3 regions of the Kluyvera sp. NPDC087067 genome follow, and region 3 is predicted to be linked to each of the others. Evidence: predicted binding sites of a transcription regulator. Region 3 holds the regulator's gene; each other region holds the start of a gene.
What was found. The regulator Fur, encoded in region 3, represses iron uptake genes when iron is present. The targets are predictions, from matches to a motif close to ATAATAATGAGAACNACTATCAA.
Positions count from the first base shown of each region.

Region 1: ACIPDS_RS11935 (siderophore-interacting protein) is a predicted target of Fur. The motif match lies at 4,555-4,577, and genes of this name have one in related genera.
Region 2: sufA (Fe-S cluster assembly scaffold SufA) is a predicted target of Fur. The motif match lies at 3,081-3,103, and genes of this name have one in related genera.

Region 1 covers NZ_JBIUZS010000004.1:69,166-76,707, reverse strand. The annotation lists gene ACIPDS_RS11955 (fimbria/pilus outer membrane usher protein) at 1-998, opposite strand, end outside; gene ACIPDS_RS11950 (molecular chaperone) at 1,025-1,693, opposite strand; gene ACIPDS_RS11945 (fimbrial protein) at 1,755-2,249, opposite strand; gene ACIPDS_RS11940 (LuxR C-terminal-related transcriptional regulator) at 2,337-3,011, opposite strand; gene ACIPDS_RS11935 (siderophore-interacting protein) at 3,604-4,494, opposite strand; gene iutA (ferric aerobactin receptor IutA) at 4,738-6,951, shown strand; gene ACIPDS_RS11925 ((S)-acetoin forming diacetyl reductase) at 7,008-7,542, opposite strand, start outside.
Region 2 covers NZ_JBIUZS010000001.1:999,842-1,007,383, forward strand. The annotation lists gene sufD (Fe-S cluster assembly protein SufD) at 1-386, opposite strand, end outside; gene sufC (Fe-S cluster assembly ATPase SufC) at 361-1,107, opposite strand; gene sufB (Fe-S cluster assembly protein SufB) at 1,174-2,661, opposite strand; gene sufA (Fe-S cluster assembly scaffold SufA) at 2,672-3,040, opposite strand; gene ACIPDS_RS04815 (MerR family transcriptional regulator) at 3,446-4,216, opposite strand; gene ACIPDS_RS04820 (diguanylate phosphodiesterase) at 4,392-5,600, opposite strand; gene ycgZ (regulatory protein YcgZ) at 5,898-6,134, shown strand; gene ACIPDS_RS04830 (biofilm development regulator YmgB/AriR family protein) at 6,265-6,531, shown strand; gene ACIPDS_RS04835 (LuxR C-terminal-related transcriptional regulator) at 6,661-7,218, shown strand; gene ACIPDS_RS04840 (hypothetical protein) at 7,383-7,542, shown strand, end outside.
Region 3 covers NZ_JBIUZS010000004.1:393,489-401,030, forward strand. The annotation lists gene glnS (glutamine--tRNA ligase) at 1-697, shown strand, start outside; gene chiP (chitoporin) at 1,197-2,603, shown strand; gene chiQ (ChiQ/YbfN family lipoprotein) at 2,654-2,995, shown strand; gene fur (ferric iron uptake transcriptional regulator) at 3,118-3,570, opposite strand; gene fldA (flavodoxin FldA) at 3,864-4,394, opposite strand; gene ybfE (LexA regulated protein) at 4,545-4,838, opposite strand; gene ybfF (esterase) at 4,969-5,733, opposite strand; gene seqA (replication initiation negative regulator SeqA) at 5,916-6,482, shown strand; gene pgm (phosphoglucomutase (alpha-D-glucose-1,6-bisphosphate-dependent)) at 6,516-7,542, shown strand, end outside.

The sequences.
Region 1 (7,542 bases), 320 kb from region 3:
AACGGCTGGACAAAGGTTCTCACGCTGCCATCTTCTTCGCGGATGATGACATCCAGATCCCCGCTTGATGAGGTCGGAAACAGATCGGTGATTTCAAAAGCGCCAGGCGTGACCGAGGTTTGATAAATAATGTTCCCTTTCTGGCGAACTTCGACCTGGGCGTTACTCATGGCAATGCCCCTGATTATCGGCGCAAAACCTTGCTGGCTTTGGGGCAGCATGCCGTCATCAGAAGCCAGCATCAGCCCGCTAAAGTTGAAGCTGTCAAACACCAACGCCGTGGTCGCACTCTGCCCTACGGTCAGACGCGAGCGAAGTGCGCGAACGTCCCGCTCAAGCCATGACTGCATACTTTTCCACTCGTTACTGCCATGATTATCATGAGTGTAATAGCTGTAATTACGAACCCGCCACGGCCCCATGTTTGCGCCGCTCCGCAGATTGAGATACTGCGAGCTGTCTTTACCGTCATCATAGCGGGCTTCCATGCCGTTAAGGTTATAGCTGGCGAAAAGCATCGGTAGCCCGTTGTCCCACTGCTCGGGCGCGATATCCCCACGGATAATAGGCTTTAATGCCGCTTGCGGCACCGAAAGCTGCAACTGCTGCTTTGCGCTATCAAACACGCTGGTTGCCTGTGGGATATATTGCGCGACGTTCGTCAGGGCATGATCCGATGCCAGGGCAGCAAGCGAAGGAAACTGGTCAGTACGGATGCCAAATTGTGCCAGCATCGACGGAGTGTATTGCGCACACAGCGCTTTACCACACGCCTCAAAGGTGATGCTATGCCGACCAATCGACTGGCCATTTATTAGCACATCAACATTCCACGTACCCGCAGACGCCGTTTCAGGATCGCTAAAGGACTGTAGATTTAACTGCTGCTTTTGTTCATCGGTGAGATCCAGTGCATTGGTATCAAAATAGAGATCGGCATGGGCCGCTATCGGTGAACAACCCCAGGTTAGCAGGAGCGCCAGCTTGCTTACTTTCATCTTCAATGTCCGTATCGTCCTGATGTTCAGAAACTCAGCGTGACGGCTGGCGTTAAACCGCCGTAATCATTAATTGCCTGAAGCTCAATACGCCCGTGCGAGGCGGTATGGCCAATCGCATGTGAGGACAAAGGCGCAATATATCCGGGAGCATCAATGCGCAGGCCGTTAACGCGTAACGTCCCGATATTGATGAAATAAGGCGTTGGATTGTGCAATGTGAGGGTTTGCCCATTACCCGAAGCGGTGACCTGCTTTACCGCCTCGGCGGCACCTGTCGCATTCAGCGTTGAGGGGCGCCAAATCATCTTCAGGACGCTCTTCGTCGCAATCAGCATCCGATTACGTTCATTACTGTCTGAGGCAGGAATGGCTTTAATATTCAGCCAAAATAGCGATTCGCGATCGCGCGGCAGGCCATCATTGATTTTGGTCATGCGGATTTGCCAACTGGTATCCGGCATAAGCTTAAATAAAGGAGGGGTCATGACAAATGGCGCTGAAATGTCACTATGTTCACGATTCTCAAGCCACGACTGCACAAGATAAGGGCGACTTTCACCCGTAATACCAATTGTAATGGCCGCCTCTTTGGCGGATTCATTATAAATAACACGAGTAGAACTTAGTGTAATACCTGCCCAGGTCGGATGGGTACAGCAGATAATCAGCAGTAGCGAGCGTAATAATTTCAATTATTGTTCTCCAGAGCGGATTAACCTGAATAATAGGGCTGGTGATCACCAGCCCATAATATTATGGATAAACGATCGTGAAATTAGAGGTGGAGGTAATATCACCGGCTGTTACCTTATCTGCGGTGGATTGCAGTTTGGCAGAAAAATTAAGCGTATTGGCAGCAGTCTTCGATAATGCATAAGAACTGGAAGGGGTATTTGGCAACACCTGTAAATTATTGGCATCAAAAATAGCAATAGCGACATCACTGGCTTTGCCAGTTCCGCTGTCAATCTGGAACAGCTTGCCTTCCGGGTCAGCGCTGCCATCGAAGCGCACGGTCGCACTGTCATACGGGCAGTTTGCCAGCGTTAACTGGAACGAACGCCCCCCTACGGAATCACCTTTGGCCTTAAATGAACTGGCAGCAACGGTTCCAAAATCAACGGTGACATCTGATGCCGAAATGGTGCATGCGGTGTCCGTAATGGTTCCGCTAAAGGTGACAGTACCATCGCTGGCAAAGGCGCTGGCGCTACAAAATAATAATGCGAAGGGAATGACGTGTTTCATTAAGGGTGTCCTTGTAAATAAAACCTCCCTAACCTTCATTATGCAGGTGGAGGTACTGTTGATAAAAATTAATCGTCAATACGCTTACTAGATAATTGAGGAGATTTGCATTATCCGGTGAAGCTCAATAATGTTTTTCACACCTAACTTGGCGTATATCCGTAATCGGTGGGTGTAAACGGTTTTGGTACTAATATAGAGTTCTTCAGCTATCTCCGACGGGCTCATTCCTTGTGCCAGATAATTCATTATCTCAAGTTCTCGCTTAGATAAACGCGAAAACATAGAGTCGCAGCAGCTCACATTCAGGCGCAGGGCTCCGGCAAAACGCGTAAACATTATTGTTGCACGACGCGGTTTCATCATTCCCAATTGCACCAGACTACGTTTTAATCCTGAAATACTTTCATAGCGGTTAACTAATATATCGCACAGATCCATCAGCACCCGAGTTAATGGGCTTTGATAATCAAAGAGCTCATTCACAAAAACCATTACCGTGAATAAAGGATTATCGCGTTTGATCCGATTTAGCATGCTGATAGTTTGAGCCGTAACAATGCCCTGAATATCAACGATAAGAGAACTACATTGGTTAACAGCCAGTAAGTGATTGATATCGTCTTTAAACATAACCTGACGACACTGCACTCCGACTCCCTTATTATTCAGATTTACAGAATCTGATCTAACCTCGGCGAGTAATAGCGTTATAGCCTCACTAAACACAAAGTCATCACTTAAAATCAGTATTAAACTCAATAAGTCACTCCATGATTTAAGAAATCTCAATCAATATTCTGTGAATATTCCTGTCCTGTATCAGCTAGAACTCATGAACAAATTGTAAATAAAATAACCCTATTGTTTCAATTGGGATTAATCTTCAGTCTGTGTAATAAAATTCCTAAAGATAATCATTATTGATTTTCAATAAGGAAAGTTTTCGTTAAACAAACTTAAAGCATCTCAATGTTATAATAAAATGACATTTTATTAACAATTAATTTAAGAACATTAACCTTTTAAATCATAATGTTAGGAATAATCATTTCAGGGGAATTATTTTTTCATGGTAAATTTGATTCCCTTTCATGTTAACAAAATGAGATTTTTTGGTAGATTTGATCCTATGCAACGGATGCGCCCATCACTAAAGGAGTAATGGTTAATAGAAAAACCAACCCTAAAGGGTTAGAAATTTATGGAGTGAGGTCATTAATAGGATTTATAAAGATACGCTCTGGTTTTTCAACGTTCCTCAGAAAAGTTATCCCCAGTCTTAGGAATAGACCGTGCAAAATCCTACGTAGCAGAGAGACAAACAAAGCTCATTAAGAAGTAAATTATGCCGTTAACGAACCCGACCTTTCGCCCAATAAGCCATAAAATTAATGGTGTCCTGATCCACACCGCATTCGGCAATTAAATAACGCCGTAGCCGTTTTACCACCGTCGATTCTGCAGCAACCCAACCATAAAATATATTGCTATCGCTGGTCGCTTTATCCCATAGCAGTTCCCCTTCAGCTTCTTCCCGAACGCTTCCCGCCCCTTTTGTTTCGGCAACCCGGGCTAATTGTTTGACGGTCGAAATAAGCCGTTCACCGTGCCGGGCCGCCTGAGGTTGGCGCGGTAACCAGTGGACTTCGGCAAATTCAAACGCGGTTAAATCTGCGCAGTCGCCCGGCTCAGGGACTTCAAAAAATGCCTGAACTTTTGGCGGATTCACCTGCTCCGCCAGCATCTCAAGAATGCCACGTGCGGCCGGTAGCGCCGTCTCATCGGCAATAATCAGCGCATTTCGCAGCCCTACGGGTGGCGTCCATTCATAGCCGCCGCTATCGGCAGCATGGGCGGCGTTGGGGGCCACCATCTGGAGAGCATCGCCGATGCTGGCATTTATCGCCCATGCCGAAGCGGGGCCTTCGGTGCCGTGACGAACGAATTCCACCGTGACTTCCTGACGGACAGGATCGACGTGGCGCAGCGTGTAGGTGCGGAGAATCGGACGCCGTTCCTTCGGGGTCGCTAAAAAGGTTTGATACCACTCACCTTCCACCGGCAGCGCTGGCGGCGTGCCGTCTTCAGCAGGCAACAACAGCTTTATCCGCTGATCCGGCGAGTCGGATTTCATCTGCGCCACATCCGGCCCGCTGAATACCAGGCTCAGCATTGAGGGAGAAACTTCGCGCTTATGCGCCAGTTGCACATTGAATACCCGATAACCCGGAACATCCGCCATAAGCCTTCCTTTAAAACGCCAACGCAATCATGAGATTTAATCAACTCTACGATCTTAGTGTTGATAATGAGAAATATTATCGTCAATATTCGCGTTATCACAACTGATATAAGCCCATGAAATTATCATGGTTTATACGTTCCCTGGCATTTTTACGCTTCGGGAAATGCAGCCCCGCTGCGTCTTAACTCACTGAACCGCATCTTTAGGCTGATGTTTGTCAGCCCGTGCGCAGGAATGATGATGATGATAACCAAAAAACATACCCTCTGGGCTTTGAACCCGCTGCTGCTCGCCATGATGTCCCCGGCCGTAGCGCAACAAACCGATGATGAATCCATCGTCGTTTCCGCCAGCCGCAACAACCGTACCGTTGCCGAAATGGCGCAAACGACCTGGGTGATTGAAAACGCTGAGCTGGAACAACAGATTCAGGGCGGCAAAGAGCTGAAAGACGCGCTGGCGCAGCTGATCCCCGGTCTTGACGTCAGCAGTCAGAGCCGTACCAACTACGGCATGAACGTCCGTGGTCGGCCGCTCGTGGTGTTGATTGACGGCGTACGCCTCAACTCTTCACGCACCGATAGTCGCCAGTTGGATTCAATCGATCCGTTCAATATTGAACATATTGAAGTCATCTCCGGCGCCACCTCGCTGTACGGCGGCGGCAGTACCGGCGGGCTTATCAATATCGTCACCAAAAAAGGCCAGCCGGAAACGCAGGTTGAGTTTGAAGCCGGAACCAAAAGCGGTTTTAACAGCAGCAAAGATCACGATGAGCGCGTTGCCAGCGCCGTCTCCGGCGGTAACGACCATATCTCCGGGCGGATGTCGGTGGCCTATCAGAAATTCGGCGGCTGGTATGACGGCAACGGCGATGCGACCCTGCTCGATAACACCCAGACCGGGCTGCAATATTCCGATCGTCTGGATGTCATGGGCACCGGCACGCTCAATATTGATGAAACGCAGCAACTTCAATTGGTGACCCAGTACTACAAAAGCCAGGGCGATGACGATTACGGCTTAAATCTGGGAAAAGACTTCTCGGCGCTAACCGGCGCGAGCAAGCCCTACGTCAGCAGCGGCCTGAACTCTGACCGCATTCCCGGCACCGAACGCCATTTGATGAGCTTGCAGTATTCCAATAGCGATTTCCTCGGTCAGGAGCTGGTCGGCCAGGTTTACTATCGCGATGAGTCACTGAAGTTCTACCCGTTCCCCAGCATGAACAAGAACAATGAACTGACCTCGTTCTCTTCATCGCAGCAGGAAACCAATCAGTATGGCGCGAAGCTGACGTTAAACAGCACGCCGCTGGATGGCTGGCAGTTGACCTATGGGCTGGACGCCGATCATGAGCGCTTTACCTCAAATCAAATGTTCTTCGACGTAGACAAAGCCAATGCCTCCGGCGGGCTGAATAACCAGCAGATTTACACCACCGGGCGCTACCCGTCGTACGATATCAGCAACCTGGCGGCCTTCCTGCAGTCGAGCTATGACATCAATGAGATCTTTACCTTAAGCGGCGGCGTGCGCTACCAGTACACCGAGAACAAGGTGGATGATTTCATTGGCTATGCGCAACAGCAGCAGATTGCCGCAGGTACGGTCAACTCGGCCGATGCCATTCCCGGCGGTTCAACCGATTACGACAATTTCCTGTTTAACGCCGGACTGCTGGTTCATCTCACCGAGCGTCAGCAAACCTGGTTTAACTTCTCACAGGGCGTAGAGCTGCCTGACCCGGGTAAATACTACGGGCGCGGCGCGTACGGGAAAGCGGTTAACGGGCATCTGCCGCTGACCAACAGCGTTAACGTCGATGACAGCGCGCTGGAAGGGATTAAGGTGAACTCATACGAGCTGGGCTGGCGCTACACCGGCGACAACCTGCGCACCCAAATTGCCGCCTACTACTCGTTGTCTGACAAGAACGTGCAGGCGAATAAAGATCTGACCATCAGCATCGTTGACGATAAGCGCCGCATTTACGGCGTGGAAGGTGCGGTGGACTACTTTATTCCTGATAGTGACTGGAGCACCGGCGGTAATTTCAACGTCCTGAAAACCGAGTCCAAAGTTGACGGTCAGTGGCAGAAATACGATGTGAAGATCGCCAGTCCTTCAAAAGCGACGGCGTATATCGGCTGGGCACCAGACCCGTGGAGCCTGCGCGTGCAGAGCACCACCTCCTTTAAACTGAGTGACGATGCGGGTAACGAGCTGGATGGCTACACCACCATCGATGTGCTGGGCAGCTATCAGCTTCCGGTAGGGAAACTCAGCTTTAGCGTCGAAAACCTGTTCGACCGTGACTACACCACGGTGTGGGGGCAGCGCGCACCGTTGTATTACAGCCCGGCTTCCGGCCCGGCTTCCGGCCCGGCTTCGTTGTACGACTATAAGGGACGCGGACGGACGTTTGGCTTGAATTACTCAGTGTTATTCTAAAGAAAATGCCCCTGTAGAGATACAGGGGCATTCGCGTTTTTCGCACGTCATCGCGCTTAGTTAAAGACCATCCCACCGTCAATCAGCAAGGACTGGCCTGTCATGTAGTCTGAGTCTGGGCCAGCCAGATAAGATACGCAGGCGGCCACATCTTCCGGCTCGGACAAGCGGCCAAGCGTGATGCGTTTAGCAAAGGTTTCTGTGCCGTAGCCAAGTGGTTTGCCTGCGGCCTCGGATACCTGACGGTCGATTTCGGCCCACATTGGCGTTTTGACGATGCCCGGGCAGTAGGCATTCACGGTGATCCCAAGCGGCGCAAGATCCCGCGCAGCGGTCTGAGTTAAGCCACGAACCGCAAATTTACTGGAGCTGTAGACCGCCAGTTCTGGATTACCGGTATGGCCCGCCTGCGAGCAGGCGTTGATGATCTTGCCACCGTGCCCCTCTTTACGAAACGCGTCAATCGCGGCCTGAATCCCCCAGATCACCCCTTTCACGTTGATGTTATAGACCTTATCGACAATCTCTGGGGTGATCGACTCGATTGGCGTAGAAGGCGCAACACCGGCGTTATTGACGATAACGTTGAAA
Region 2 (7,542 bases), on a different contig from region 3:
TGCAAAAATACCTCACCGTGAACCGCTTCCGGCAGCGATTGCCGCTGGTTATCTACCGTCACCTCAAAACCGCTGCCCGTGAGAGAGTCGCTTAAGCCGGGCTCAAAATGTCCGTCAACGAACACCAGCCGCCAGGCATCCAGCGCGAGCGCATGGGCGTCGCGTTCCGCCGCCGTTAATGCCGGTAAAGCAGGCGCCACGAAAGTGCTCGCCAGCAGTTTATCGAGCGAGGTGTATTTCCAGTCCTCATCTTTACGCGACGGCAGCCCCAACCGTTGCACCTGCTGCAGGTGCTGCTGTGCCTGTGGCGAAGTCTGTCCGCCGCGCGCCTGGAACAGCGCATGCCACTGTTGTAATGCGCTACTGTTGTTCGCTAAGCCAGCCATAGCCCTGCTCCTCCAGTTGCTTCACCAACGTAAAGTCACCCGATTTCACGATGCGCCCCTGATAAAGCACGTGCACCACATCCGGTTTGATATAGTCGAGAATACGTTGATAGTGGGTGACGATAATAAATGCACGCTTACCGTCACGCAGGGAGTTAACACCGTCGGAAACCACTTTGAGAGCATCGATATCCAGCCCGGAATCCGTTTCGTCCAGAATGCACAGTGATGGCTCAAGCACCGCCATCTGTAGAATATCGTTGCGCTTTTTCTCCCCGCCAGAGAAACCGACGTTCACCGAGCGGGTAAGCAGATCGGCGGGCATTTTCAACAGATCGATTTTCTCTTCCATCAGATCCTGAAAATCAAAACGATCCAGCGGCTCCTGTCCACGATGCCCGCGCACCGCATTCAGCGCGGTTTGCAGGAAGAACTGATTGCTGACGCCCGGGATCTCAACCGGATACTGAAACGCCATAAAAATGCCTTCACCGGCGCGTTCTTCCGGTGACATGGCCAACAGATCATTATTGTTAAAGCGAACTTCGCCGCCGGTCACGGTATAGTCTTCACGTCCGGCAAGCGTGGCTGAGAGCGTACTTTTCCCCGAACCGTTTGGGCCCATGATGGCGTGAACTTCGCCAGGGCGCACCTCAAGGCTGACGCCCCGCAGAATCGCTTTATCATCAACCGAGACCTGCAAATCTTTGATACTCAACATAACTTATCCCTTAATCTTTAGAGCCTGTCCCAACAGGCGAATAAAATAGCCTGATGGGATAGGCTCTTAACCGACGCTGTGTTCAAGGCTAATAGCCAGCAGTTTTTGCGCTTCCACGGCGAACTCCAGCGGCAACTCAGAGAAAACGTCCTTACAAAATCCGTTGACGATCATCGAGATGGCATCGTCTTCGCTGATGCCCCGTTGCAGGCAGTAAAACAGCTGATCCTCGCCAATGCGTGAGGTTGTCGCTTCATGTTCCAGCTGGGCGCTATTGTTCCGGCATTCGACGTAGGGGAACGTGTGGGCTCCACAGTCCGGCCCAATCAGCATGGAGTCACACTGGGTAAAGTTGCGCGCATTGGTCGCCGTTGGCATGATTTTGACTAATCCGCGATAGCTGTTCTGGCTGTGACCGGCAGAGATCCCCTTCGAGATAATGGTTGATCGGGTGTTCTTACCGATGTGGATCATCTTGGTGCCGGTATCCGCCTGCTGATGACCGCTAGTCAGCGCCACCGAGAAGAACTCACCTACGGAGTTATCGCCGCGCAGGATACAGCTTGGGTATTTCCAGGTGATGGCTGAACCGGTTTCCGATTGCGTCCACGACATTTTGCTGTTTTCACCTTCGCACAGCGCGCGTTTAGTGACGAAATTCAGGATCCCGCCGCTGTTGTTGTCGCCGGGGAACCAGTTCTGCACGGTGGAATATTTCACCTCCGCATCCTTATGGATGATCACCTCGACGACCGCCGCATGCAGTTGATAGCTGTCGCGTACCGGCGCCGAGCAGCCTTCGATATAGCTGACATAGCTGCCTTCATCCGCTATCAGGATTGTGCGTTCAAACTGGCCGGTTTTTTCCGCATTGATACGAAAATAGGTCGACAGCTCCATCGGACAACGCACACCTTTCGGGATATAGATAAAGGTTCCGTCCGATGCCACTGCGGCGTTTAACGCGGCAAAGAAGTTATCGTTTTCCGGCACAACCGTGCCGAGATAGCGTTTTACCAGTTCAGCATGGTCATGAATGGCTTCACCAAAGGAGCAGAAAATAATGCCCTGTTCCGCCAATTTTTCCCGGTAGGTGGTAGCGACTGAAACGGAGTCAAAAATAGCGTCAACCGCCACTTCCCGGCCTTCACGCACCGGTACGCCAAGCTGGTTAAACGCCGCTTCAACTTCGTCGGTTAAAAAACTGGCCGTGCCGGTTTGCTGCTGTGCGCCGGGCTCAGAGGCACAGCTATCATCACAGTTACCGCACGATGGCGCGGAGTAATAGCTGTAATCCTGGTAGTTAAGCCCCTCATAGTGCGCTTTTAACCAGTGCGGTTCTTCCATTAAAATCCAGGCACGATAAGCCTTGAGGCGGAATTCCAGCATCCATTCGGGCTCGTTACGACGAGCAGAGATTGCCCGCACCACCTCTTCGTTGATGCCTTGCGCCAGTTCATCTGTTTTAAGTTGGGTAAAGAACCCTTCTTTATAATTGAGCGGGCCGCCCGCCCACGTCTGGACATCGTCAGTTGCTTCAGTATTGCGCGTCATTATGTACCGCCTATATCCCGAAACTTTCGCCGCAGCCACATTCGTTCTGCGCCTTCGGGTTATGATATTTGAACAGCTGGTTCAAGCCTTCGCGCACGTAGTCCACTTCGGTACCGTCGATAAACGGCATCGCGCGTAAAGGCACCCACAGCTTCGCGCCGTCGGATTCAAACAACAGATCGTCTTTATCCGGCTCGCTGACCGCGTCCAGCACGTAACCAAACCCTGCACAGCCGGTTTGTTTTACGCCAAGCCTTACGCCTTGAATCCCCGGCTGCTGTTTTACCAGCGCCCGGATATGCGCCGCTGCGGAAGGCGTCAGCGTGACGCCGTGCCAGGCTGCGTCATTAGGGTCAAAGGTTCCAGAATGCAATTCCATAGGTCTACCTCATCAATGAAGCTACATAAGCGTTAACACCATGTTAGTGATAATGATTATCACTTCAACCCCTGCCGGGTGGGGGTATTCCGCGCTTATCTTTGCCACGGGGTCTTTTTATAAGCATAGACCCTGCTGTCTGGGGTGATTGATATAGATCTATTTATGCAATGCTTTGAAAAATAATGGATTTGCTTTGATTGATAGGTGATGAGCGCGGTAGCGCAAAAGATGTATAGATAATGCCTATTTATTTGATTGGTTTTGGTGCTTTCTGTTGATTTAGCCCGTCAAGGCATTATGAAAAGGTAAAAGACATCTCTGTAGCGGGCACACGCCGTCTCTTACTGCGGGAAAATGCCTGGCAGCTTTTTATTCTGGCCATCACAAATCGATGGCCAGGATTTATTCTTTCATAAATTCGGTTAACTCATCCAGAGGCTGATGCGCGTTTACCGAATAGCCCTGTTCACGCCAGTGCTGTAATAGTTCCTGCTGTCTTCTCGTTAACACGCTGCCTGTCCAGACAAACAAGATTTGTCCTGGGAAAAACTCTGGGCGAGGCGAGGCCACCGGTTCTGGCAAGACCGTGATATGCCAGGATGCTTGCGACAGGCGCCAAGCTTCTAGCCATAGACGCGCCCTATCCTCAACCTCCCAGGCAATGAGTAACGCATCTCTGCCCGGTTTGCGCCGCGATTCATACAAGCACATTGAGACATGCTCAATCAGCACACCGTCCAGAAAACTGCACATAATATTAGAGGTGTTTTGATCTAGCTTTAATCGCTGGCGCACCGGGAACAATATGTGATCGATCAGTTCATCGACGGTACATTCTCTGGTCAGGGATTGTACTTTTGCCCGCAATTTTGAAGGAGAAACCTGTCTGAGCACCAGAAGTAGCTCTTCCTGCCAGACGAGCCATCTCCCTTTTTCATTGGTTTGCGCAATGGTCGGTGTTTCCAGCAGCGCTTTAACCTTGCTAACGGGCGTGCCTTGCTTAATCCAGTTTTTAATTTCCTCAATACGCAGTATGTCTTCTTCATCAAACTGTCGATGACCGCCCTCACTGCGTTGAGGCTTCAGTAAGCCGTACCGTCTCTGCCACGCACGAAGGGTAACTGGGTTTATACCGCAACGTTCTGCAACATCTCCTATGCTGTAAAAAGCCATATTTACTCCTTCTGTAGCCATACTTCTCTTGCAGATTGATCCAGCCTCGATGGCTGTACAACTCAATCATAATTATACAAGGTAAATATTGATACTAACAAAAATAGGAGAAATTACGCCAGCATAGGTTGTCACTTAGATCATATTATTCATAAATAAATTACCAATGCGTTGTTTAGAAGGGAGTTTTTTTCTCCGGCCAGGCAATCGCAGGTAACCCATTTAGAGAGGCTGGGGCAAAAAGATTACCCTGGAAATATTCGATACCCGCGGATTCTAGCCACATCCACTCCTCTATTTTTTCTACCCCAACAACCGAAATCTGAATTTCCAGCAGTCGGCAGCACTGAATAATGGACAGTAGAATGGATTGTTGCGGGCCACTTTTATGAATATTTTCAATCAGATCGCGATTAATCTTAATTCTATCTGGCTGGAATCGAGACAGTAACAGGAGTCCGCCGCCGCCAGCACCAAAATGGTCGATCGCGACGTTAATTCCGGCATACTTTAATGCTTTAACGGCCGCAGAAAATTCATCAAAATTCGATATGACGGCATTTTCAGTAAATTCTACGATCACCTGTTCAGGGACAATCTGGTTTGCGGCAAGGTCTTTCAATAAAATATCAACCGCGCCAGGAATTTTAACCAGCGTCATTGGCATCAAATTTATCGATAAAAGCTTATTTTTCAACGGCAACATGCGTGCCATTTCAAAAGCGGTTCGCTTACTCTCCAAATCGGCCTTATATACACAATCGCCTTCAAAGGCACTGAAAAATTCTTCAGGAGAGCGCCCACTCAGGGTTCTCACCAATGCCTCATACGCGATGACCTCTCCTGCCAGAGGATCAATAATCGGTTGAAACGCAAAAGTACACTCGCCATGCGGCTGAGAAAGCGAGACCGAAGACTCATCTTTAACAAAAAGCCAGGATTCTGCCGGCGGAATTTCGAAATAGTTGGCGTTATAGGTGCCCATCACGAATGAACGAAAGAACTGAAGCGCTCGGTCGTTATAAGTCAGCTGATATCTGGTTGTACCTTGATTCAGAACGGCTTGCAGGACTTTCTCTTCTGAATATTCCCGCAGATCGAACAATTCCATACCCGTTTTGCCAAAGTGTCGCGCAGGGGCGTAATCACAAAGGAGTTCAACGACATTGTAATGACGCTCATCCTCACAGATAGCGCTATAAATTTCTTTAACAATCTTTTCAGGGCCTTCAAGTAACTGAAAAAAATGAATACCGTTGAACAATAGAATGCCGGTTACATTTTTTAGTTCATTGTTTTTATTCGCTTTAGCAACCATGCTTTCAATTTCCTTGAATGCAACACTGTTACACAGACGACTACGGTAGATGATGGTTGTGAGCATTTTTAATCCAAAGCAGGTTGTTGAGCGCCTACAGTAACAGAAAACATTTATTACTTCGCATGATAAGTTACTATTTTAACAAATATTTATCACTTCACAGATTTGCTCTTACCTCCCGGAATTCACATCCCAACTATGTACATGTTACAGAAAGCATGTACAACTCCAACTAACTGATTTTAAAGAGTTAGCATTTTTTGCTAAAAAATAAAAGGCATTTTTGTACACGTTTTGCGTACAAGTTTGCTAGTTTTAGTTAACTTCAATTTTACAGTTAACTGAGACACCGGAGCGATCATGCAGCAGAATATTTCAGTACCAGATTCCGCAAATGCCATTACTCGTTACTTTGCAAAAGTTGAACAGCCGACACAGCAGGAGACGCTGGGGGAAATTGTTAAAGAGATCCTCATGGATGGCAGAAATCTTAATCGTAAGGCCCTGTGTACCAAATTGCTCAAACGACTAGAGCGCGCTTCTGATAAAGAAGAAGAGCATCACTATAACCAGCTCATCAGCATGCTGTTTGACTGAAAGTTTTAGATTCTATTTTTGCTTACAGATGATTCTGAACATATAGACCCTACAAGTCTTGTTGTTCCTTTGGGGCCGCTAACACCGGCAATATAATTTCACTAACAAATGTTTTCCATCGAGGTTTAAAATGCCACAGCAATCCAACTTTAATTCTTTTCTTGCCGATAAATCATTAAATGCATATTTTCAATCGGCGGGTGACCGACTCGAAGAAGAATCACAGGTATTGGATCTGGCGATCAAATCAATGATCAGTGACGGACAACATATTAATAATAAAAGTATCATTTCAAACTTAATTCATACTTTAGAGTGTACTGATGATATTGGTATGGCGCATGTCGTCCGTAACACCCTTGAAATTGTTGTCAACCATACCGTTGACGATATTTAATCACGCAGCTACACATGCACACACCCTGCCCTTGTCAGGGTATTAAAAGACCGGGAAACTCACGGTGCTATTAGCATCTTAGCCACCCGCCCCGAGTGTACTCATAAGTCTTAAAGAAGGTAAACTGTTATGCTACCAGTACGCACTGGAAATATTGATTTCTGGATTGATGATAGTTTCCTTCAATTAGGACTCGAAAGAACCATCCATAAATCACGCGCAGTCGATCCAGATATTCGTTTGGTTTTTTTTACCATTGACCAATACAACATGGTAAAAAAACAACGTTACAGTTCAACTGAGCACCGGCTTATTCTGCTCACTGAAGGGCATATGTATAATTTTCTCGATGATGCAGGCATTTATCGGATGCAAAAAAAATCATCTTTTACCGAGATGGAGAAAATTATAGAGAACGCAACTCAGCGTCGCGGCAAAGCGGCAAAAGCCGAGTTCCAGGGTATCGTTCTTAGTGAGCGAGATAAAACCTTGTTAAATTACTTCTGCGAAGGTAAGAAAATTAACGAAATTGCGGAACTGATGCAGCTCCATTTCAAAACAATTTATCTTATTCGTAAAAACCTGATCAATAAGCTTGGTTGTTCAGGGGTGATTGATTTCCTGCATACGCTCAGAAAAGATGTTTTCAAGACCTGGTTGATGCAGACCCCGTCGCAAATGAACTAACGTTTTCCTCTGTTAGCAGCCCATTTTTGGCCGCTTGTTATCCGCCCACAAGGCCCCTCACGATGTTTTTTGATGCCAGTTCCGCTACTGGCATCAACGTTTTTTCATTAGTCATCTTCTGCACAGTAAGCTATCTTAGTTGCCCATCGCATAGCGGAGTCTCCGTGAAAAGCCATCGTCGTTTCAAGTTTTACTCTTTTTGCTACATGACGCTCTCCTACGCGCTGATGGTCTTCTTTCTTCTGGTATTTATCGACCTTGCTATCGGAGATTCCACTGAGGATGTCTGGAGTGGCCGTTTATCCATCACAGGGTATCTTCTCT
Region 3 (7,542 bases):
CACCATTGAGATCGCTTCTCTGGAATCCTGCATTCGTGAAGATCTCAACGAAAACGCACCGCGTGCGATGGCGGTAATCGATCCGGTTAAACTGGTTATCGAAAACTACCCGCAGGGCGAAAGCGAACTGGTTACTATGCCTAACCATCCGAACAAACCGGAAATGGGTAGCCGTGACGTGCCATTCAGCGCTGAGATCTGGATCGACCGTGCAGATTTCCGCGAAGAAGCGAACAAGCAGTACAAGCGTCTGGTAATGGGCAAAGAAGTACGTCTGCGTAACGCCTACGTGGTGAAAGCAGAGCGTGTGGAGAAAGATGCCGAAGGCAATATCACCACCATCTTCTGTACCTATGACGCCGATACCCTGAGCAAAGATCCGGCCGACGGCCGTAAAGTGAAGGGTGTGATTCATTGGGTCAGTGCGGCACATGCGCTGCCGGTGGAAATTCGCCTGTACGACCGTCTGTTCAGCGTGCCAAACCCGGGTGCAGCAGAAGACTTCCTGACCGTGATGAACCCAGAATCACTGGTTATCAAGCAGGGCTATGCTGAGCCGTCTCTACAGGCCGCTGAAGCCGGTAAAGCGTTCCAGTTCGAGCGTGAGGGTTACTTCTGCCTCGATAGCCGCTACAGCACCGCTGAGAAGCTGGTGTTTAACCGCACCGTTGGTCTGCGTGACACCTGGGTCGGCTAAATTCTTGTAGGCCGGATAAGGCAACGCCGCCATCCGGCAATCTGCCTGATGGCGCTTCGCCTATCAGGCACTACAAAGTTTACGTGTCCACAGTAGCAACTTTAAGGCACCGCTTCGGCGGTGTTTTTTTTGCTGTCAGAACCGCCCTAGATTCGCGTAGCGAATTAATATGAATTTCCTGCCTCTAAGACATTCTTAATTTGTCACACTCTTGTTTTATCTTTCCCGATGTAAACGGTCTCATTAACATTTCTTCCAGGCCCTGTAAGGGTTGACGGAGATAAATGTTAACAACGCATTCCGTTACACATTGAAATCAAATATGTGCGCCTTGTCATAATCCTGCACTTTCATTGCGGAAAAGGATTGATAATTCGCGTCGCGAAAAATAGTCTATCGGTGTAGCGAAACACTTTTTTAAGAAGTTCATTTTTTTTAAAGTTTTTATTTTTTGCCTCTGCTTTGCAGCGGCATTTTAAAAGTCAAAGAGGATATAACTATGCGTACGTTTAGTGGCAAACGTAGTACGCTGGCGCTGGCTATCGCCGGTGTGACAGCACTGTCAGGCTTTGCAGTCGCTCCAGATGCGAAAGCAGAAGGCTTTATCGACGACTCCACATTAACCGGCGGTATCTATTACTGGCAGCGTGAACGTGACCGTAAAGATGTCACCGATCACGACAAATATAAAACCAACCTCTCGCATTCTACCTGGAACGCCAACCTCGACTTCCAGTCTGGTTATGCTGCCGATATGTTCGGTATTGATATTGCTGCGTTTACCGCGATTGAAATGAACGAAAGCGCGGAAAGCGGCCACCCGAACGAAATCGCATTCTCCTCAAAAAATAAAGGCTATAGCGAAGATTACAGCGGTGATAAGAGCGGTATCAGCCTGTATAAAGCGGCCGCGAAATTTAAACTCGGCCCAACCTGGGCACGCGCGGGTTATATTCAGCCAACCGGTCAGACGCTGCTGGCGCCACACTGGAGCTTTATGCCAGGTACCTATCAGGGTGCTGAAGCCGGGGCAAACTTTGACTATGGCGATAATGGCGCGCTGAGCTTCTCCTACATGTGGACCAATGAGTACAAGGCGCCATGGCATCTGGAGATGGATAACTTCTATCAAAACGATAAGAAGACCAAGGTCGATTACCTGCACTCCATCGGTGCGAAATATGATTTTAAAAATGACCTGGTGCTGGAAGCGGCATTTGGTCAGGCAGAAGGCTATGTGGATCAGTACTTCGCGAAAGGGAGCTACAAGTTTGATATCCCTGGCGGCCCGCTGACCACCAGCTACCAGTTCTACGGAACGCGCGACAAAGTCAGCGACGGCGGCGTGAACGATATTTACGACGGCACCGCATGGCTGCAAGCATTAACCTTTGGCTATAAGCTCAACGAAGTTTTCGACTTCCGTCTGGAAGGGACGTGGGTGAAAGCGGATGGTCAGCAGGGCTACTTCCTGCAGCGTATGACCCCGACCTACGCGTCTTCAAACGGTCGTCTGGATATCTGGTGGGATAACCGTTCTGACTTTAACGCCAACGGCGAAAAGGCAGTGTTCTTCGGTTCCATGTATGACCTGAAAAACTGGAACCTCCCAGGCTGGGCCATCGGTGCGTCTTACGTCTATGCATGGGATGCGAAACCAGCGACCTGGCAGATCAACCCAGATGCCTACTACGACAAGAACAACACCATCAAAGAGTCTGCGTACAGCCTCGACATGATGTACACCGTTCAGGAAGGTCGTGCGAAGGGGACATTGTTCAAACTGCACTTCACGCAATACGACAACCACTCCGATATCCCAAGCTGGGGCGGTGGTTACGGCAACATCTTCCAGGATGAGCGCGACGTGAAATTCATGATGATCGCACCGTTCACTATTTTCTGATGCAGGATGCGGCAGGGGGAAACCTCTGCCGCTGCTAAGAGGCCCGTCGTATGAAAAAACTGATTATTGTCGCCTTAATGGCTACCGGCCTGACCGCCTGCGGGCAGTCAACTTCACCGGCACCGAAAGAAGATAGCAAACTCAAGGATGCCTACAGCGCCTGTATTAACACCGCGCAGGGGAATCCCGATAAAATTGAAGCCTGTCAGAGCGTGCTGAACGTCCTGCGTCAGGATAAGAAGCACGAACAATTTGCCAATCAGGAAAGCGTGCGCGTGCTGGATTATCAGCAGTGCATTCAGGCCCGCAAAACGGGTAACGATCAGGCGGTTGCTGCCCGTTGTGATAAAATCTGGCAGGAAATTCGCAGCAATAATACGCCACAAAAATAAAATAAACCGAACGCTGATAACTGAAAAAACCGCTGCTTGCAGCGGTTTTTTTATGGCGCCAGCCTAACGACAGGCAAAAAAAAACCAGCTCGCAATGGCTGGCTTTTTACGAAAGCAGAAAATTACTTTTCGATGATTTCGTGAGCGTTTTCATCTTCGCGGCAATCGCCTTCAGCGCAGTGACCGTAAAGATAAAGACTGTGGTTAGTTAAGCGGATGCCATGCTTGGTCGCAATTTCACGCTGACGCGCTTCAATGGAATCGTCGCTAAACTCGATAACCTTGCCGCAGTCGAGGCAGATCAGGTGATCGTGGTGATGCTGCTGGGTCAGTTCGAAAACGGATTTGCCGCCTTCAAAATTATGGCGTGTCACAATGCCAGCATCATCAAATTGGTTAAGAACACGGTAAACCGTGGCGAGGCCAATCTCTTCACCCATGTCGATCAGGCGTTTGTATAAGTCTTCCGCGCTGACATGGTGGTTATCAGGTTCCTGAAGAACTTCGAGAATCTTCAACCGTGGAAGTGTGACTTTCAGGCCAGCCTTCTTTAGTGCGGTATTATTGTCAGTCATGCGGAATCTGTCCTGTTGCTAAACGATTAACTTCCATCAGCGAAAGTTTCACAGAGAATGCACCCGAATTAATGCGTCTCATTATAGAATGCCCCTGGCAAAATGAAAACAGCAAGACTCGGGTCAGCTAAGCTTTCAAAAACGAGGCTTCATCGACAAATCAGGCGATGGAACAACGCTAAATCAGAAGATATTGTACAGGTATGTGGCAAAAAGTTAAAAAAATGTAGCTATTAATTTGATTGCTTTTACCTATTAATGAGGCGCGATTATATTATCGCGCCTCATTTGCATCAGGCGTTTTTGATTTCATCCAGGTGCAGTTCTTCTGCCACCTGCTTAACCCACTTCTCAACGCGCTCAGCGGTCAGTTCTGGCTGGCGATCTTCATCAATGGCCAGGCCCACAAAGTGATCGTCATCGGCAAGGCCTTTAGACGCTTCGAAGTGGTAACCCGCAGTAGGCCAATGGCCGACGATGGTCGCACCGCGTGGTTCGATAATATCGCGGATGGTGCCAAGCGCATCACAGAAGTATTCAGCATAGTCTTCCTGGTCGCCACAGCCGAACAGCGCAACCAGTTTACCATTGAAATCAACTTCTTCCAGCGTCGGGAAGAAATCATCCCAGTCACACTGTGCTTCGCCGTAGTACCAGGTTGGGATACCCAGCAGCAGAATATCGAAGGCCGCCAGGTCTTCTTTGCTGCTCTTGGCAATGTCGTGTACTTCAGCGACATCTTTGCCAAGCTGTTTTTGAATCATTTTTGCGATATTTTCGGTATTACCGGTATCGCTACCGAAGAAGATGCCAACGATTGCCATGAGTAAAATAACCTCTTGAAACTTAATGAGATGGTGGTGGATTATTGCCCACAGATAAGGGCAATCATAGCAGAACAGAGAAGGGTGCGGAAACAGCAATCGTGCCGTACTGCACACTCTGCTACATGAAAGTGTGTTTTGGGGGGATTTTCAGACTTTCCCCTGTCCGTGCAGCAGCGCAAGCTGACTCATCAACATTTCTTCGATAAGTTCGCTGCGGCTCATATCACGGGCAGTCGCCAGTTCGTTGAGCGCATCAACGGCCTCGACGTTCAGCTTTAGCTCAACGCGCTTCAGCCCGCGAACCTTGTCGCGTTTTAACTGATTGCGCTTGTTGATGCGGAGCTGTTCGTCACGCGAAAGCGGATTGGTTTTTGGTCTTCCCGGCCGACGCTCATTTGCGAACAAATCTAGTGTCGTACGGTCCGTTTGTTCTTTTGCCATGGTTCTGAGTGACTTCGGGGAAAACAAGCTACCGGGCAGCGCCCGATGCAGACAGCGCGCAATCATACATCAGTGGAACCCGCACGCCAACGACCGCGGCTATTCTGGCGCGCGGTCGTTGCATTTTTAATCACTCTGCGAGGTAGCGGCGAATCGCGCGCAGTACCGCGTCAGGTTTTTCGGCGTGAACCCAATGCCCGGCACCGGCAATAACGTGCGCTTTGGCCTGCGGGAATTGCGCCAGTAAGTCGTCGCGATAGGCTTCGGTGACGTACGGCGAATTGCCGCCGGGAATAAACAGAGCAGGGTGGTCCCACGCGGGAATGGTTTCCCAGCCGACGATATTGGCGTATTGCTCCCACAGCACCGGGACGTTAAAGCGCCACGCGCCGTCGACAAACGATTTCAACAGGAACTGAATCACGCCTTCTTCATTTAAGAACTCACGCATCACCGTGGCGGCCTGCTGGCGCGTGGCTACGCCCGCATTGGTGACAGCATTAATCGCGGCGAAAATTTCGTCATGGCGGCGGACGTGATAATTCACCGGAGCAATATCAATCGCCACCAGATGGTCAATACGATCCGGGGCCAGCGCCGTTAGCGCCATGACCGCTTTGCCGCCCATCGAGTGGCCGATAACCGTGGCCTTCTCAATATTGTGCGCGTCGAGGGTATCCACAAGATCCTGCGCCATCGCGGGATAGTTCATCTCCTCAGAACGCGGCGATAATCCGTGGTTACGCATATCGACCTGGAGAATATCGTGGTCAGAAACCAGATCGCGGGCGAGGATCCCCAGATTGTCCAGACTGCCAAACAGGCCGTGAACGAGAACGATGGGGGAATTATTGTGCAGGTTTTGTGCAGATTGCGCTCGGACATTCAATTTCATAGCAAAGTTCTTTTTTTCGCGTTGTCGGGTTAGGGTATCATGTTGGACATTCTAACGCTCAGGGGCAAGTCGGGAACTCATCCTAATTTTGCCGTCTTCCTGGTTTGGCGCTACCCGCTGTTGGGTTTTGACTTTATAATCCCAATGAATTGTATTCAGAAAAATTATCGCACCGGATTAAGATGAAAACGATCGAAGTTGATGACGAGCTCTATCGCTATATTGCGGCTCACACTCTGCACATTGGCGAGAGCGCGTCCGACATTTTACGGCGTATGTTGAAATTCTCCGCCGCTTCACAGCCCGCAGCGATTGCTGCGCCGGTCGTCAAGGCAGAACAATCGGCGCCCGCGCCAGTGGCTGCTCCCGTTGCTGAAGTTAAAACGGTAAAAACGGCTAAAGACAAAGTCCGCGCCATGCGCGAACTGCTGCTCTCCGATGAATATGCCGAGCAGAAAAAAGCGGTTAACCGTTTTATGCTGATTTTAACCACGCTGTATTCGCTGGATAACAAGGCTTTCGCTGAAGCCACCGAATCGCTCCATGGTCGTACCCGCGTCTATTTTGCCGCCGATGAGCAAACGCTTATCAAAAACGGCAACCAGACCAAACCGAAACAGGTGCCGGATACGCCATACTGGGTCATTACCAACACCAATACAGGCCGTAAATGCAGCATGGTCGAACACATCATGCAGTCAATGCAGTTCCCGGTGGAATTGATTGAAAAGGTTTGCGGTACTATCTAAATACTTTAACCCTTGCATAAGAAGGACCAGGCAATGGCAAACCATACCCGTGCGGGTCAACCCGCACAGCAAAGTGATTTGATCAACGTCGCTCAATTGACGGCTCAGTACTACGTATTGCAGCCCGAGGTGGGTAACGCGGAACACGCGGTGAAGTTCGGGACTTCCGGTCACCGTGGCAGCGCAGGTCGTCACAGCTTCAACGAAAAGCATATTTTAGCCATTGCTCAGGCGATTGCTGAAGAGCGCGCGAAAAATGGAATTACGGGCCCATGCTATGTCGGAAAAGATACTCACGCGCTCTCTGAGCCTGCGTTTATCTCCGTCCTTGAAGTGTTGGCAGCAAATGGTGTCGATGTCATTGTGCAGGAAAATAACGGCTTTACGCCAACGCCTGCGGTTTCCAACGCTATCCTGGTTCACAACAAAAAGGGTGGCAAGCTGGCTGATGGGATTGTGATCACCCCATCCCACAACCCGCCGGAAGATGGCGGTATCAAATACAACCCGCCAAACGGCGGCCCGGCTGATACCAACGTCACCAAAGTGGTTGAAGACCGTGCGAATGCACTGTTAGCCGCTGACCTTAACGGCGTGAAGCGTCTGTCTTATGCCGAAGCCCTGGCTTCAGGCCATGTGCAGGAAGTCGATCTGGTTCAACCGTTTATTGAAGGGCTGGCGGATATCGTCGATATGGCGGCTATCCAGAAAGCGGGCCTGACGCTGGGCGTCGACCCGCTGGGCGGCTCCGGTATTGAATACTGGAAACGTATTGCCAAGCACTACAACCTGAATCTGACTATCGTCAACGACCACGTCGACCAGACCTTCCGCTTTATGCACCTTGATAAAGACGGCGCAATCCGTATGGACTGTTCCTCCGAGTGTGCGATGGCCGGTCTGCTGGCGCTGCGTGACAAATTTGATTTAGCGTTTGCCAACGACCCGGATTACGACCGTCACGGTATCGTCACCCCGGCCGGTTTGATGAACCCGAACCATTATCTCGCCGTGGCAATCAACTATCTGTTCCAGCATCGTCCACAGTGGGGCAAAGACG